Regions from separate parts of the Neobacillus sp. genome, predicted to be linked through region 1. Evidence: riboswitches for the same ligand, from Rfam matches in the RefSeq annotation. Region 1 holds a riboswitch; each other region holds the start of a gene.
What was found. Region 1 has a riboswitch for cyclic di-GMP ahead of RTR43_RS07510 (hypothetical protein). Riboswitches for the same ligand answer to the same signal wherever they lie in the genome.

Region 1 (5,223 bases):
GCAAATGCGCTTGATGTCACGATAGTCAAAATCATTGCAAAGATAAAATAAAATACATCCTAAGCCCGCTTTATGAAAAAGAGGGCTATCATTAATAATGAGGTAATTAAAACGAAGTCTATCAGGTTCAAAGCTTATTTTTTAAAAATTCAAACCAATCATTTACAAATCCTTACAAAATTAGTATGATTATATTATACCTAATAAATGTTAAGTTTTTGATATACACCCAAAAAAAATTCATAAGTGCGAATCATATAGTAAAACATCGTATATGAAGAGAGTTTGAAAAAGTCAAAATTAGTTTTACCTTTTTGTAGATGGGCAAAAAAGTTTGTAAAACCAAGTACGTTCAAATCTCGTAATCATTTTGGAGGTATTAAAATGAGTTTAAAATCTGCATTATTTGAGATGAAAGAAGCAATAATGAATCAAGAAGTAGGACCATCAGAACAAGATTACATTCATAATTTAGAAACTAAAAACCGTTTACGAAATGGATCATTGGTTTTTTATTACAATAATTTACTGATGTTAACTATGAATAGCTCTGAATATGCAAACCATTCTCTTGTGGATTCGAAAAAAGTTAACCGAAAATGGATTAAAATCGAAATTGAGTTCATGTTTCATTATATTAAGGAACGGCAAGAAGAAGGTGCGCTAAATATTACAGAGATATTGGAGGAAGTAGCCCAATTATTAAATCGTGGCTATCAATCAGTTAACTATAAATATTATTCCCTTATTAAGTCAAAAGATAAAAAGGAAGCAGCCAATCAAAATAGTTATCAATTTATTACGATTACAGAGAAGGATGTTCCAGTGTTATCCACTGAAGTAATAGGGGATACGCTGCTAGCAACTCAAGTTAACCAGGTGGCACCTACACAAGATAATGATGATTTGCTTGACATTTTATCGGGATTAATCTCCAATGTACAACAACTTCCAGGGATTAATTTAAACGAACTGCTTAGAAGTTTATTCCAACTTACCAACCTAGCACTGCAGAATCAGGATGCAGTTCAACAGATAGAGAGTATGAAATCGGAAGTCAATCTTGAAAAAGAAGCAATACGAGAACAGTTAATGAAAAAGGAACAACAATTCATTCAGGAGAAAAAGCGTAATGATGAATTGCAATTAGAGGTTTCTAAATTGGCAAAGGAAATATCAGCCTTTAACCTCTTAGGTGATGCGGCAAAAATCCAACAACTGAAATCTTACAATCAAAGACTAAACTACATTATTGACAGCTTTGGATTAGTACTTAGAGTCAGTAGTTAAGTTATATCCTAAATTGATTTTAAATTTGATTAGCAAAAGACATCCAATAAATTAACCTTGATCTCCTTAACTATTTTTCTTTTTTACCGATAAAAAATAGAAAGTAGGAAATGGATTTTAAAAGGAGTAATCAAACATGGCATTTAGTAATCCTTATCAAACCTATCAAAAACAAGCGGTCACTACTTCTAAACCAGAAGAATTAACGCTCATGTTATTTCAAGGCATGGTTAAATTCATCCGTAAGTCCAAAATGGCCATCGAACAAAATAATCTAGAGGAAAGCCACAGTTACAACCTAAGAGCCCAAGATATTCTGAGCGAATTAATAGTGACCTTGAAACCAGGATACACCATCTCAGATTCCTTGCTTTCCCTATATGATTATATGAAATCTCGCTTAATTGAGGCCAATATTCATAAAAGTTTGGATCTATTAGAAGAAGTGGAAGGGCACGCTTTAGAATTATCGGAAACATGGTCAACAGCTATGAAGCAAAAGAATACTAAGAATTAAGGGCTGGTATACCAATGGACGAATTAATTGCAACCATTTATGATATCACTGTAGACATGGATCGTGCACTAAAAGAAGAAAATTTTGAGGATTTTGAACAGCTGCTAAATAATCGAAACAGCATGATGATCCAGGTAGAGGCGTTTAAGACTGATCATCCGGAATACCAGTATCCAGCAAAAGCAAAACAATTGTTGGAAGACGCTCGTTGTCTTGATCAACGTTTAACTTTTCTTTTAAAAGAAAACATTACTGAAACTCAAAACTCACTCATTCAAATTAAACAAAATAAACAGGTTTCAAAAAAGTTTCGACCATATCTTAAACAAACAAATGGGGTATTTTTAGATTCTAAAAAATAATATTGTGACTGATGACATTACGAAATGCATAAATCATGCATTTTTTTTTTGCAAAAAAAAAGATAAAAAATGAAAAGTGACAGTTCCGTGACCTTATCGCTCGGTGGAAAATATGCTTATTTACGTAAAAAACGTATTATTTATGAGAAATAATGACTAAAATAAACCATTTGACCTAGTAATTTCGACAATAAATGATAAAATAGTAGTATATTCGATATTGGAAAAACATTCTATTATTTATTAAGAGATTAGTATAAATTACAAATACAGTATTTTGTTAAAGGCATAGCTGATGAAAATCAGTGACGCAAAGCTATAGGGACTAAGGTGCATTTTGTACTATGTCAGCCAGTTACCTAAAGATCAAGGTATTTTTCATAGGTATTAAATATCTAGCTAGATAGATTATTTGTGTCTACAAAGATATTTTTGTCTATTACCTCCCCTTTTGGTAAAGGCGAGGTTATTTTTTTGCTTCAGCAAAGGAAGACCATAGTACTCTTTAATATCCAGTTAGTGGAGAGGAAGATATTCATGATCCGGCAGCAAGGAATAACAGCCAATCGAAGGAATGGTAAACTTTATAATTTCATGGAATATAAAAAGATGAAACCATGCTTCGAAAAACCTATGAAAATTACAATGGGAAACCCAACAAATGATACCTATTACCTTGTGAAAAATGTGGTATACAAGGGAAAGCAAATTCTTGCAATGAAGCAAATACTGGATTCAAACACGATTATTTTAGTAGAAGCGAAAATAGAAGATGGACAACTCATACATATTTCCAAGCTTTCGGAAGAATTTTTAGGAGACATTAGCGGGATGTTAGAAAGAACCATGTAATACTTATAAGGTTTTATGGGGTGGGGATGGAATATAAAAAGACTGAAAAATCCCACTCCTTATTGTTTGACCACCTAATCAAATTTTCATGATCATGTTTTTTCTTCATTCCCCTAAATAATACATGAGAAGCGATTATTTTTAGTTGTTTTGGATGATTTTTGTTACAAAAAATACGTGGAAAGAAAGGATGCTATCCATTGATTAACAGTGATAATTGGTTTACTAAAACAATGCTAGTTAATACACTATCTAGGACTGAAAATTTACGATCCCAGATGGAAGGGACCACTTCTGATGGAAAGAATCTTTTTGCTGCAGTCTTAAGTCAACTATTGATGCAACAGGAATTTCAATCGACAATACCTCAAATCAATTCTGTGGTTCCTAATATTATTTCTGAAATGAACAGGAATATAAGTGATCAAACTATGTCTTTGAACGCGAATGAACCATTACGTTTCGAATCATTTAACCCAGATAAATTAAATCAAATGTTGGATGGGAAATTAAAAGGAATGGGGGAGGTTTTTGTACGAGCTGGAAAGCGGTTTAATATCAATCCAGCGTTACTTACGGCTATCGCTCAACATGAAACAGGCAATGGGAAATCCCGTGCAGCCAATGAAAAAAATAATGTCGCAGGAATGATGGGCGTAAATGGCTTGAAATCGTACTCATCCATTGAAGATAGCATAATGGATATGGCTCGCAATTTAAGTAAGAACTATTTAGGAATAGGTTTATCCAGTATTTCCAAGATTGGTGCGAAGTATGCACCAATTGGAGCAGATAATGATCCTACCGGTCTAAACAATCAATGGGTATCTGGAGTAAATAAGTTTTTTGAACGGCTTAGAGTATAACAAAATTGTGAAGATGACTTCGGCTATGAAAAAAATTGTGGCTATGGAGCCTATTTTTTAGTATATTGATGTAGAATGTTAGTCTTTTTTGATATTTATCAAAAATAATCAAAAATTGTCTTAAGATGGAAAGGAGAGTCGTCCTCATGAATAATATAGGCATCCTACAATCAGCACTAGGTGCTTCCAGTTTACGTCAACAGGTCATTTCTAATAATATCTCGAATGCGGAAACTCCTGGATATAAAACAAAACAAGTTTTTTTTGAGGATATTTTAAAGCAGCAATTATCCAATCAAACAAATTTTGTAGGAAACCGTACCGACTCCCGTCATTTCACGATTGGGAAATCTACTGACATTCCAACAGCAAAAACTGTAGAGAATACGGATACAGTCATGCAAAACAACGGCAATAACGTAGATATCGACAAAGAAATGACTAGTATGGGGAAAAATTCATTGTGGTATTATACGCTAACGCAGCAATTAACTAGTGAATTCCAACAATTATCGATTGCTATCAGAGGGAGGCGTTAACCGCGATGTTTGATTCATTAAATATAAGTGCATCAGCCTTAACTGCTGGGCGCTTAAGGATGGATGTAACCTCATCTAATATTGCCAACGCCTCAACTACCCGTGGAAAATTAGTGAATGGAGTATGGGAACCCTATCGCCGGAAGATGGTCGTGATGGAACCAAGAGAGAATGCCTTTAATCAGGTTTTACAGGGGGAAATGCAAAAACAAGCTGGTTTACAATCAAACCTACAAGGGGTGCGAGTGACTGGAATTGTAGACGATCAAACACCATTTAAGACAATCTATGATCCTACGAACCCTGATGCTAATGCGGATGGCTATGTTAAGATGCCAAATGTTGATCTGTCAAAGGAAATGGTTGATATGCTTGCTGCATCAAGAGCGTATGAAGCGAATGTAACGTCGTTCAATACAGGAAAATCAATGATGTTAAAAGCTTTAGAATTGGGCCGTTAGGAGGCATATAGATGAATGTTTCAAATGTAAGTAGTGGATTAATCAAAATTAATCAAAATCCATTTCATAATGTTGAAGTTGATAAATCCAAATCCTCGTTTGCAGGCGTGCTCCAAGGATATTTGGAGAATGTTGATAACACAGTTAAGCAGGCCGCAGATTTAAGTACAAAAGTGGCTACAGGTGAGATTGATAATATACATGATGTCATGATCGCTTCACAGAAAGCGCAGTTAGCATTGGAAATGACGGTAACCGTCAGAGATAAGGCAGTGGAAGCATATCAAGAAATGATGCGTATGCAAATTTAAAGAATGATGGAAAGCTGGGCAGGGT
Region 2 (5,223 bases), on a different contig from region 1:
GCGCGAATCACCCTTCTCACATTGTTTGGATGGATATGCGATGCACTATCTGGATCAATCTCCACTAATTCCTGATACAACGCATTACTTCCAATTTCTCTTACTCTTTCCTCAAGCTTAAGACGAAAGGTTTCATCTCCCGGAACATCAGAAAATTGATAATCATAAATGATGGACTGAATATACAACCCAGTCCCACCGACAATAATGGGAAGTTTTCCTTTTTCAGCTATCTCCGTTATTTTAGCCCGTACAAGGTGTTGAAATTCAGCAACAGAAAAATTTTCAGAAGGCTCTTTTATGTTAATCAAATGGTGGGGAATTCCTTCCATTTCATCCTTCGTTATTTTTGCAGTCCCAATATCCATTCCACGATAAATTTGCATCGAATCCCCGCTGATAATTTCTCCGTTATACCGTTTGGCCATTTCGATACTTAATTTTGTTTTTCCTACTGCTGTTGGTCCAATGATAACTAATAATTTTTGTTTTAAATCCAAAATTTTCACACTGCCTTATTTACATTATCAGTGGAAGTAATCGTTTTTGTTCGCTTCCACGCTTACATCGTATCATATATTTGAAAAGCAGTTGAACATCAAATCAGTATATACAATATAAATCTTTTCTATGCTTATGTAAAAGACTTTTTTTATCCATGTTGCTTCCAAAGAAGGGAAGTTTTTCATGTAAATTTACAAAAGGATAACGGTTCATTTACAAACTGCTTTCTACCCCCACTTTCATGATAGGCTTGAACGTAGCTTATTTTGAAAAAATATTAAGGAATTAGGTGAAGAAATGCTTTCAAATTTTGATATGGGAATTGATTTAGGAACAGCAAATATATTGGTTTATAATAAAAATAAAGGGATTACCCTTAATGAGCCCTCTGTGGTAGCCATTGATACAAGAACAAAAAATGTGGTTGCAGTCGGACTGGATGCAAAAGAAATGATTGGAAAAACTCCTGAAAAAATCGTTGCCATTCGCCCTTTAAAGGATGGAGTCATTGCTGATTTTGATGTCACTACAGAAATGCTGAAACACGTTATGCGAAAGGCCACAAAAAAAATAGGCTTTGCCGTTCGTAAACCCAATGTAGTTGTTTGTATTCCATCCGGATCCACAAGTGTTGAACGGAGAGCGATTCATGACGCAGTGAAAAATGCTGGCGCCAAAAAAATTTCGTTGATTGAAGAACCAGTTGCAGCAGCAATTGGGGCCGGATTACCTGTAGATGAACCTGTTGCCAACGTGGTTGTCGACATTGGTGGCGGCAATACAGAAGTTGCGATTATTTCCTTCGGTGGGGTAGTTGCTTGCCATTCGATAAAAATTGGCGGAGATCGCCTGGATGATGATATTATTCAGTTTGTTCGTAAAGAATACAATTTATTGATTGGCGAAAGAACAGCAGAAAAAATAAAAATGGAAATTGGTTATGCACTTATTGATCATGAGGAACTTTTCATCGACGTACGTGGTCGGGATCTTGTGTCTGGCTTGCCGAAAACAATTAATCTTTCATCCTATGAAATTCGTAATGCGTTGAAAGAAGCACTTCAGCATATTTTAGAAGCGATCCGGGCCACACTAGAAGATTGCCCTGCCGAACTCAGTGGTGACATCGTCGACCGTGGTGTAATCCTCACTGGCGGCGGATCACTAATGAATGGGATGGAGGAGTGGCTTAGCGAAGAAATCTTTGTTCCTGTTCAGCTAGCTCCAAATCCGCTCGAATCGGTGGCAATCGGAGCTGGAAAATCGCTTGCATATGCGAGTAAAATTCTAGCAGAAGTGAAATAAGACAACTCTATTATTTGTGCAATCATTTAACAAAAAGGCTGAAGGACTAACCCCCCTTCAGCCTTTATATATTTTCTTGGTTTTTGCCTTGTAATAAAATCTAGGTCACAATTTACTACTTGGTCACCGTTCGACAAAGTTTTTCCGAATCTCTGTCACTGCAAATTACAGTACTCATCCAGAGTAAACGTTCTATATACTTGTTTTCATAATATAGAAAGTGGCTAAATATTAATGAACGTTACTATTATTGATGCTGACAGACTTAATAATGAGTGTTCAATTCTTTAGCCAACTTTATTTACTCTTAAAAATTACGTTCTTTTGGCATACTATATGTAGTATTTAGTAAAAAGGAGGAGTAATATGAGCAGAAAGAAAAATGCACCAAATGAGAACTCTCTATCTCCTAGTGACTTGTTCGCAATGGAAAGTACCCTACTAGCAATGGAAAGAACAAAATTAGCCATTGATAGAACACTATTAGCCTATATACGTACGTCCTTGACATTCTTTGCGGCTGCTGCAGCCCTTATAGAGTTTTTTGATAAAAGTATAAAGTTCAAAATCACAGCGTACATAACCATCTTTTTAGGAGCAATTCTCCTTTTGATTGGGTTTTATAATTATTACCGTTCAAAGAAATCAATCAAAAAAATACAATTGTTTAAATAATTAAATTTGCAAATTGGCATTTCAAATATTTCTTTGACTTATAAATGCGACAAAATATTACTTTTTGCGACAAAATGTGCTAAACTTTGAAAAAGGCAAATTTTACGAAAGTAAAAGACGCAAAGCCACGGACCTAAAGCAAAATTTTTGTTATGGTAGCCGGGCTGCAAATATGCTGTGCAAAGTACCCCTTTCCTAATTTGCCTTAATATTAAAGGAAAGGTGTTTTAAATGTGTAAAACCATATTAATTGCTGACGACTCAAGGTTTAGTAGAAATTTAATAATGGATATCTTACATAGAGAAGGCTTCCAAGTTTTTTTTGAAGCTTCAGATGGTGCAATTGCCGTCGCTTTGTATAAAAAAAAGTCTCCAGACATTGTGTTACTTGACTTAACTATGCCTACTTTAAATGGTCTAGATGCCTTAAGAAGAATAATTGAATTTGATCCAAGTGCAAAAGTAATTATTTGTTCCGCAATGGGGCAAAAAGGGTTAATTGTTGATGCAATAAAATCTGGAGCAAAAGACTTTATTGTAAAGCCATATTTTAATGATCTCGGTCCAGCAATTAAAAAACTATTTAGTTAATTAGCATTTCATATTGAAGTGCTATTTTTATGCCACATAATAAGAGAACATTTCATAGATCTTTTTCTTCGTACCTGGCTTCACCTTTTTCGCAAACTTTTATTAAATATTGTCACGTTACACCCTTTGTACAAGATTCATCGGCAGAGAATTTTTCAAAAGTGTTTCGAATAACGAGCTCTGAGCAAAAAATGTGGTCGAAGCTTTAAAAAAGCACAGGAGAATCCTTATATATCAAGGATTCTCCTGTGCTTGAAATTACATCACCCGTTTAAACATTTTTTCCATTTCATAAATGGAATAGTGAACGATTATCGGTCTTCCATGGGGACAGGTAAACGGATCAGATGCTTTTCGTAAATCATCCAGCAGTGCTTGGATTTCATCATTTCGTAAATGTCGATTCGCTTTAATTGATGCTTTACAGCTCATCATGATGGCTGCTTCCTCACGTAGTCTTTTAATATCCACCTTTTTCATCGCTAAAAGTTGTTCAATCATGTCTTCGATGATTTGTTTTTCTTCTCCTTTTGGAAGCCATTGCGGATGGGAACGGACAATAAAACTATTCATACCGAATTCCTCGAGAAAAATACCAACCTTTTCTAGCTCGTTTTGGTGTTCAGTAATTTTTATATAATCGTCAGTTGAATACTCAAATGTTAACGGAACAAGCATTTCCTGCAGTTCAGACTGAACCTGTCCCACTTTTTCACGGAAGTACTCATACTTTAACCGTTCCTGTGCCGCATGCTGATCGATAATATATAAGCCGTTTTCATTTTGGGCAAAAATATAGGTGCCATGCATTTGGCCGATAGGATATAGACGCGGTACTCTGCTCTCAGGTTGGTTATTAACATGATTAGCCTCTAAAACCGACTCATCATTTTCACGTTCAACCTCAATGGATTCATTCCATTGTTCCTTGCCAACCTCACCTCTAGGGAATACTGGATTTACAGACTTCCAACCTTCTGTTTCATCAACATTTTCCGCTCGGACAGGAATATTTGAATATGGTAAAGGAGGAATTGGCCTGGTTTCCTTTATCGCTTGCGCATGTATTGGCCAATCTCTGTTAATTTCTTTAGTAATCTTTGTGATTGATGTTCCTTCATCAAGAATTAACGCAGTTTGTTCCGATTTTGTTTCTTCTTTTTTCACCTGAGTATAGGCTGTCGGAATCAGGATTTTCGATTTAAAAGCATCCTTTATGATCGTTGTAACCAGTTCATTCAACTCTGCTTCCTTACTTATACGAACTTCCATTTTCGATGGGTGAACATTGACATCAACTAGCAACGGATCCATTTCGATATTCAGAAGAACAATTGGAAATCTGCCAATTGGCAACAGGGTATGGTAGCCTTCTTGAATCGCTTTGGCTAATGGATAGTTTTTTATAAATCTACCATTTATCATCGTTGAGATATAGTTTCTTGATGCTCTTGTTACCTCTGGCATGGATGCATATCCGCTAATGGTATAATCAAGCGATTTACCGGTGATCGGTATAAGCTGCTTCGTGATTGTCATACCGTAGATAGCAGCGAGAACTTGGCGCATATCACCGTTTCCGGTCGTTTGCAGCAACTTCCGCTCATTATGAATTAAGCGAAAAGCTACCTCTGGATGGGAAAGGGCGAGCCTGTTGACAACATCTGTGATATTCCCAAGTTCTGTGTGAATTGTTTTCATATATTTCAATCGTGCAGGCGTATTATAAAATAAATCTGTAATCATAATATCGGTGCCACGTCGACTCGAAGCTTTTTCAAACGTTTCGATTTTCCCACCCTCGATGACAACCCGGTTTCCGGCACCTTCTCCGGTTGACGTTTTCATCTCAAGTCTGGAAACAGAAGCGATACTAGGCAGTGCTTCTCCACGGAACCCAAGGGTTCTAATGCGGAACAAATCATTTTCATCTTTGATTTTACTGGTGGCGTGGCGTTGAAAGGCGATTAACACGTCCTCTTCGTCAATACCATATCCATTATCCGTAATTCGAATTTTCGCAAGACCGGCTTCCTCTACCTCAATTTCAATCACGGTACTGCCAGCATCAATCGCATTTTCAACAAGCTCTTTGACTACAGAGGCGGGGCGTTCAACAACCTCTCCCGCCGCTATTTTGTTGGATAG
Region 3 (5,223 bases), on a different contig from region 1:
TTGGGTATTATACAAAAGTATGAAAATGATCATGGAGGGTGACTAAGTGAAAAAATGGGCGTTCGTTTCTGATTTTGATGGTACGATTTCTAAACAGGACTTCTATATCGTAATGATGGACAAATACTTTCCGCAAGGCCGGGAACTTTTTAAAAAGTGGAAAGCTGGAGGAATCAAGGATATTGATTTCCTAGCTACGGTTTTCAAATCCATCAATCAGGAGGAAGATAGAATTATTGAGGATACACTATCCATCCCCATCGATGAATATGTACCAAATTTTATAAAAAAGGTTCAAGAAAGCGGTGCTGATTTTTATATATTGAGTGCTGGTACTGACTATTATATTTATCATATATTAAAAAAATATCATGTTGAGAATGTAAAGGTTTTTTCCAATGATGGGCATTATCGTGAGAAGAACGTACATATGAACATCGACAAAAAGCAATGGCATTATTCCGAGCGTTATGGCATCGATAAATCCAAGGTGATTCAGAAATTAAAGGAAGAGTATGAAACGGTTTATTTTATTGGTGATAGTGAGCCTGATTCCCACCCCGCCCAGTATGCCGATGTTACTTTTGCTAAAAATGGATTACAGGATATACTCCGTGAAAAGAAGGTACCTTTTGTCCCGGTCGATACCTTTAAAGAAGTGGAAGATTATTTGGTTGAAAAAGGGGTGATGTCTTAAGTGTTAACACCTGTTACGAGTGTTCCGATTCCTGCGATTTTGGAGATTGGCAAAGGAACTGTTTTTAGCCTTGAGCGGATTTTGAAACAACATGGCTTTGTCAATGCCGTGTTCTTGTTCGATGACTTTACCTATCAAACTTACCGGCAGGATATTCTTGACTCCATCTCGGAAGTGAAGATAACAGCGCTGCTCATGCCGTCTGATTTAGATATCCAGGATCTAATTAAAAAAGCTTTTGAGATGGAGCGTTATGATGTGGTCATTGCCATGGGAGGCGGGACGGTAATTGATTATGGAAAATACATAGCTTTTTCAAGGCGGAGCCCATTTTTGAGCATCCCAACGTCAGCGTCCAATGATGGCTTTGCTAGCAGCAATTGTTCCTTGGTGGTCAATAAAAAGAAAACGACGGTTCCGGCAAGGGTCCCATATGGAATTATTGCCGACCTTGAGATTATTCAGCATGTACCTAACCGCTTTATTTTGGCAGGGATCGGTGATTTGCTCTCCAACATAACAGCTCTTTATGATTGGGAGTTTGAGGAGAAACATGGTGCTGCCCGGGTAAACCATTTTGCTTATATGCTGAGTAAAAAAGTAGTCAATAGCTTTATTCGGACACCAATGACCGACATAAGAGATCCAATTTTATTAAAAGAACTGATCAGTTCACTTACACTGGGCGGCATCTCGACGGTCATTAGCGGAAACAGTTCGCCAATCAGCGGCTCGGAGCATTTGATTTCCCATGCACTCGATAAAATTGCGCTGCAGCCGCAAATGCATGGAATTCAAGTTGGAATTGCCACATATATAATGGCTAATGTGCAAGAGCACCGAGCTGAACGAATGATGAAAGTTTTCACAAGGACCGGTTTTTTCGATTATGTGAAAGGGCTTGGCTTAAATAAAGAAGAATACCGCCAAGCCATTGAAATCGCGCCAACGATAAAACCGAATCGATATACTTATTTGCATGATGAGGTTTATCGGAAGAAGGCACTGAGATTTTTGGACGAGGATAAGTTACTACAGGAATTTTTTCAATAAAGGGATTCGTGGTATAAATTGATTATATTGGGGAGTGGAACAAATGGGGATTAGAAAAGCAAAAGTTGACGATTGGAAAGCACTATCCGAATTGTTAAACCAATTGGGGTATCCAAATACTGAGACTTTCATTAAAGAAAAAATAGAAAAACTTCTAATTCACCCAGATGAGGAATTATTGATTTATGAAGAGGATGAAAAAGTACTTGCTTTTATTTCATTGCATTTTATACCTCAATTAGCGGTAAAAGGAGATTTCGCAAGGATAAGTTATTTTGCAGTTAATACAACCATTAGAAGTAAGGGAATTGGGCGTAAGATTGAAGAATATTGTACTGATTTAGCTAAAAAAAGAAATTGCGACAGAATTGAAGTTCATTGCCATTCAAGAAGAGTAGATGCACATAGGTTCTATACTCGACAAGGATTTACTGAATCCCCGAAATACTTTATGAAGATGATGAACGAATCTGTATAAGAGTCTTTTTCAACAAACGAGTGCGATTCTTCAAAATGAGGGTCGCCGTTTTTCTTGATGTACAACCGTTGAAGAAGTAAATTGACGCTTTAGTATCGCATTTGCCCCATATTGTGAAACAAAGGGGTTAAGAAAAAGGTGTATGTGTTTATGAAAGATTTCCATTGCTGTGCAACATGCCGGCATTTAAAAGCAGAGAAAAAAGCAGAAGGAATGAAATATTATTGCAGCCGGTTAGGTTATGAAACAAAAACGAACTATAAATTTAATTGCTGGAGCCCCAAGGAGCATGTGATAAAGTTAATGAATAACAGAACCACGCCCCAAAAGGAAAGTTAAAAGTAGGTTAGATCGTTCCGTTGAACTGAAGGCTTATATCTAAGTGTATGAATTTCATGTGGATTGTCTTTGTTGTATCAACATTTTTTGGTATTTAATTAAAGAAAAAAGCAAATTAAGAAGTTTTCTACAAGTTTTATTGCCTAAAGCTTGCCGCCAATTTCTGGTTCAAAGCAAGGTAATTACATTATCAAAAAAGTCTTTCTTTCCATCCAGATCATTCCCCCTTTATCGATACAGAAAATCCTTTTTTTTAAGCGAATAGAAAATCATAAGTTTTTCAAATTTATCCTTCAAAATTTGCTGTCGGATATAATAATATCCGACAATATTTTTTTAAATAGGTACATTCTATGTGGTTAAATTGAATCCTTTAAATGCAGAAATAATCGACAATCGTACTCCAATCCGACATAAAATGATATATAAAAACTACAAAATATCGATTACAATAGGTAAATAAAGATTGTATTTTACAAATGGGAAAATCGCATCCAGAAAATAGCAAAACTTCTTCGGCACCTGTGGAAATAAAATTGATAGGGCTAATTTATTGAAAGATAAAGACGCAAAGCTAGAGGGGCTAAGGTCACCACCGAATGAAAGTGGTGGAGGACTATGCCAGCCAGTTGCTTATTTTTGAGGATTCAGAGGGACTAATCTCATTGATTGGTTTAGGAGATGATCATATCGATGATTAAACAATTTGAATCACTAGCTGAACTTAAAAGAAAGATATTTCTGGGGGTTGTGCCCTTAATAATAATCGCATTTATTTTAAATACCATTCTTAAAAATATGGACGCCGCAAATAAACTTAATTTCATTGTCAACAACACACTCACCCTTTGGTTCATCATCAGTTGGGTTCTGATGTTTAAGAATCGGTACGTTCGGTTTGCCGAGTTTTCCAATTTAGCTTTGGTTAGTTTTTATCATGTATCGACCTTTTATGATGCAGTTATTAACTACCTTGGTAAAATAGGAGGGTCTTTAGGGGATTTTATCGTCTGGATGCCCATCTATATTATGTTTATTTTCTTAACACTGGGGATAAAAAAAGGGCTTTATTTTTCCATCAGTATATTTGCCATTACTGTGGTGGGTGGAGTCATGTACATGAACAAGCTACCCGCTGAATCCATTGATTCGCTTCTCCAGTTTTACTTTTCTAATTTGGTCTATATTATTGTCCTTTATTACGCCCAGCATGTGTTCAAGGCCTATACAAAAATGGAGCTTTTTAATAAGCACGCCTATGTAGATTCATTAACGGGAATCGCTAACCGCCACCGAATTGATGAATGGCTTGAAATTAAGTTAAAGGATTCTAAGGTCATGAACATAAGTTTTTCGATTATCTTTTTTGATATTGATCATTTTAAAAAAATCAATGACTTTTATGGTCATAATGTGGGTGACTCCGTTTTAATCGAGTTGTCTGAACTTATTCAAAGGAATCTCGATATACGTGAATTTTTTGGTCGATGGGGTGGAGAAGAATTTATTATCATTACGGATGTCTCCGGCAAAGATGCCACCGAGCTTGCAGAATATTTAAGACAAAAGGTCGCAGAACATGAATTCCAAGAGGTTGGAAGGCTGACAGCAAGCTTTGGAGTAGCAGATTCTCAGCCAGAGGACAATAAAGATTCGTTGTTAAATCGAGCAGATGAAGGATTATACCGCTCAAAGAATTATGGCAAAAATAAAGTGAGTATGTGTTAGCTCTATTCAACAGAATAGGGCTTTTTTTAATGCACTTGTAAGTTGCGTCGAATTAAAGAAAAGTCTTAGTGTCGTTCACTGCGGTTTTTTTAGGTCCAATAATAAGTTTGGGTTTATGGAACTAATAATTCTTGGGTAATGAACATCTAAATTGTTTTTCGAAAAATGGACATGCATGGGGATTTTACCATTTCAATTTTATTGAAATTTCATAATTTATTAGTAAAGAAACTGATATTGATCAATGTTGTACCTGACCTTACAGGTATGTCATGAAACTGTAATGGGAGTTGTTGATTTTGCAAAGGAAAAGACGTGGATTCTGCATTTTCCCCGGGTATAGATGGTGTGGCCCAGGCTGCAGTGGCCCTGGTGCTCCGATTAATGATGTCGATGCCTGCTGCATGGGACATGACCGCTGTTTAAGCAGAGGGATTTCACCTTGCCGATGTGATTACGAATTTATGGATTGCCTGCGCTCCAAAATGAATAGGTATACAGATAAAGGGAGAAAAGCTGCACTGATGCATGATTTTATGAAAATGAAAACAGCGTTCACATGTGGGGCAAGGTATCGAAGGTAACCTAAGAAAACGAGCTATTCAATTCGTACCTGTAAAAATTAATAACAGTAACTAGCTTTTGCCTAACCTTGAATTTTTATTATGCAAAACGGACTTTAGTTTCCGCTTAGTTGAAAGGTAGTTCGCTGCCGATATTATCCAATCATAAACCATTTCCCAATAACTCAAAATAAAAAGGTTGGTACATTCAGAAAGGGGGAAAATGGTGTGAGATGGCATAAAACGATACTTTCGATGATTCAGCAGCGTCAAGACAAAAAGGTGGCATTAGTCGTGGATACTTCCACAAATGAAGCACCAGCGATTCTCATCAATAACATCATTAAATTGTTTGAACAATTAAA

Region 2: another riboswitch for cyclic di-GMP. It lies ahead of RTR43_RS15085 (response regulator); the one in region 1 lies ahead of RTR43_RS07510 (hypothetical protein).
Region 3: another riboswitch for cyclic di-GMP. It lies ahead of RTR43_RS11415 (GGDEF domain-containing protein); the one in region 1 lies ahead of RTR43_RS07510 (hypothetical protein).

The regions. Positions count from the first base shown of each region.
Region 1 is NZ_DALZYO010000010.1:27,500-32,722, forward strand. Features, by position in the region: gene RTR43_RS07490 (flagellar brake protein) at 1-25, shown strand, start outside; gene RTR43_RS07495 (hypothetical protein) at 385-1,290, shown strand; gene fliS (flagellar export chaperone FliS) at 1,427-1,807, shown strand; gene fliT (flagellar protein FliT) at 1,822-2,169, shown strand; cyclic di-GMP riboswitch class I at 2,445-2,532, shown strand; gene RTR43_RS07510 (hypothetical protein) at 2,707-3,021, shown strand; gene RTR43_RS07515 (glucosaminidase domain-containing protein) at 3,222-3,887, shown strand; gene flgB (flagellar basal body rod protein FlgB) at 4,034-4,426, shown strand; gene flgC (flagellar basal body rod protein FlgC) at 4,432-4,887, shown strand; gene fliE (flagellar hook-basal body complex protein FliE) at 4,899-5,198, shown strand.
Region 2 is NZ_DALZYO010000023.1:56,807-62,029, reverse strand. Features, by position in the region: gene miaA (tRNA (adenosine(37)-N6)-dimethylallyltransferase MiaA) at 1-500, opposite strand, end outside; gene mreBH (rod-share determining protein MreBH) at 802-1,809, shown strand; gene RTR43_RS15090 (DUF202 domain-containing protein) at 2,176-2,484, shown strand; cyclic di-GMP riboswitch class I at 2,569-2,656, shown strand; gene RTR43_RS15085 (response regulator) at 2,716-3,075, shown strand; gene mutL (DNA mismatch repair endonuclease MutL) at 3,334-5,223, opposite strand, start outside.
Region 3 is NZ_DALZYO010000016.1:28,728-33,950, reverse strand. Features, by position in the region: gene RTR43_RS11435 (MtnX-like HAD-IB family phosphatase) at 47-697, shown strand; gene RTR43_RS11430 (iron-containing alcohol dehydrogenase family protein) at 698-1,750, shown strand; gene RTR43_RS11425 (GNAT family N-acetyltransferase) at 1,794-2,228, shown strand; cyclic di-GMP riboswitch class I at 3,101-3,204, shown strand; gene RTR43_RS11415 (GGDEF domain-containing protein) at 3,261-4,295, shown strand; gene RTR43_RS11410 (phospholipase A2 family protein) at 4,595-4,879, shown strand; gene RTR43_RS11405 (vWA domain-containing protein) at 5,087-5,223, shown strand, end outside.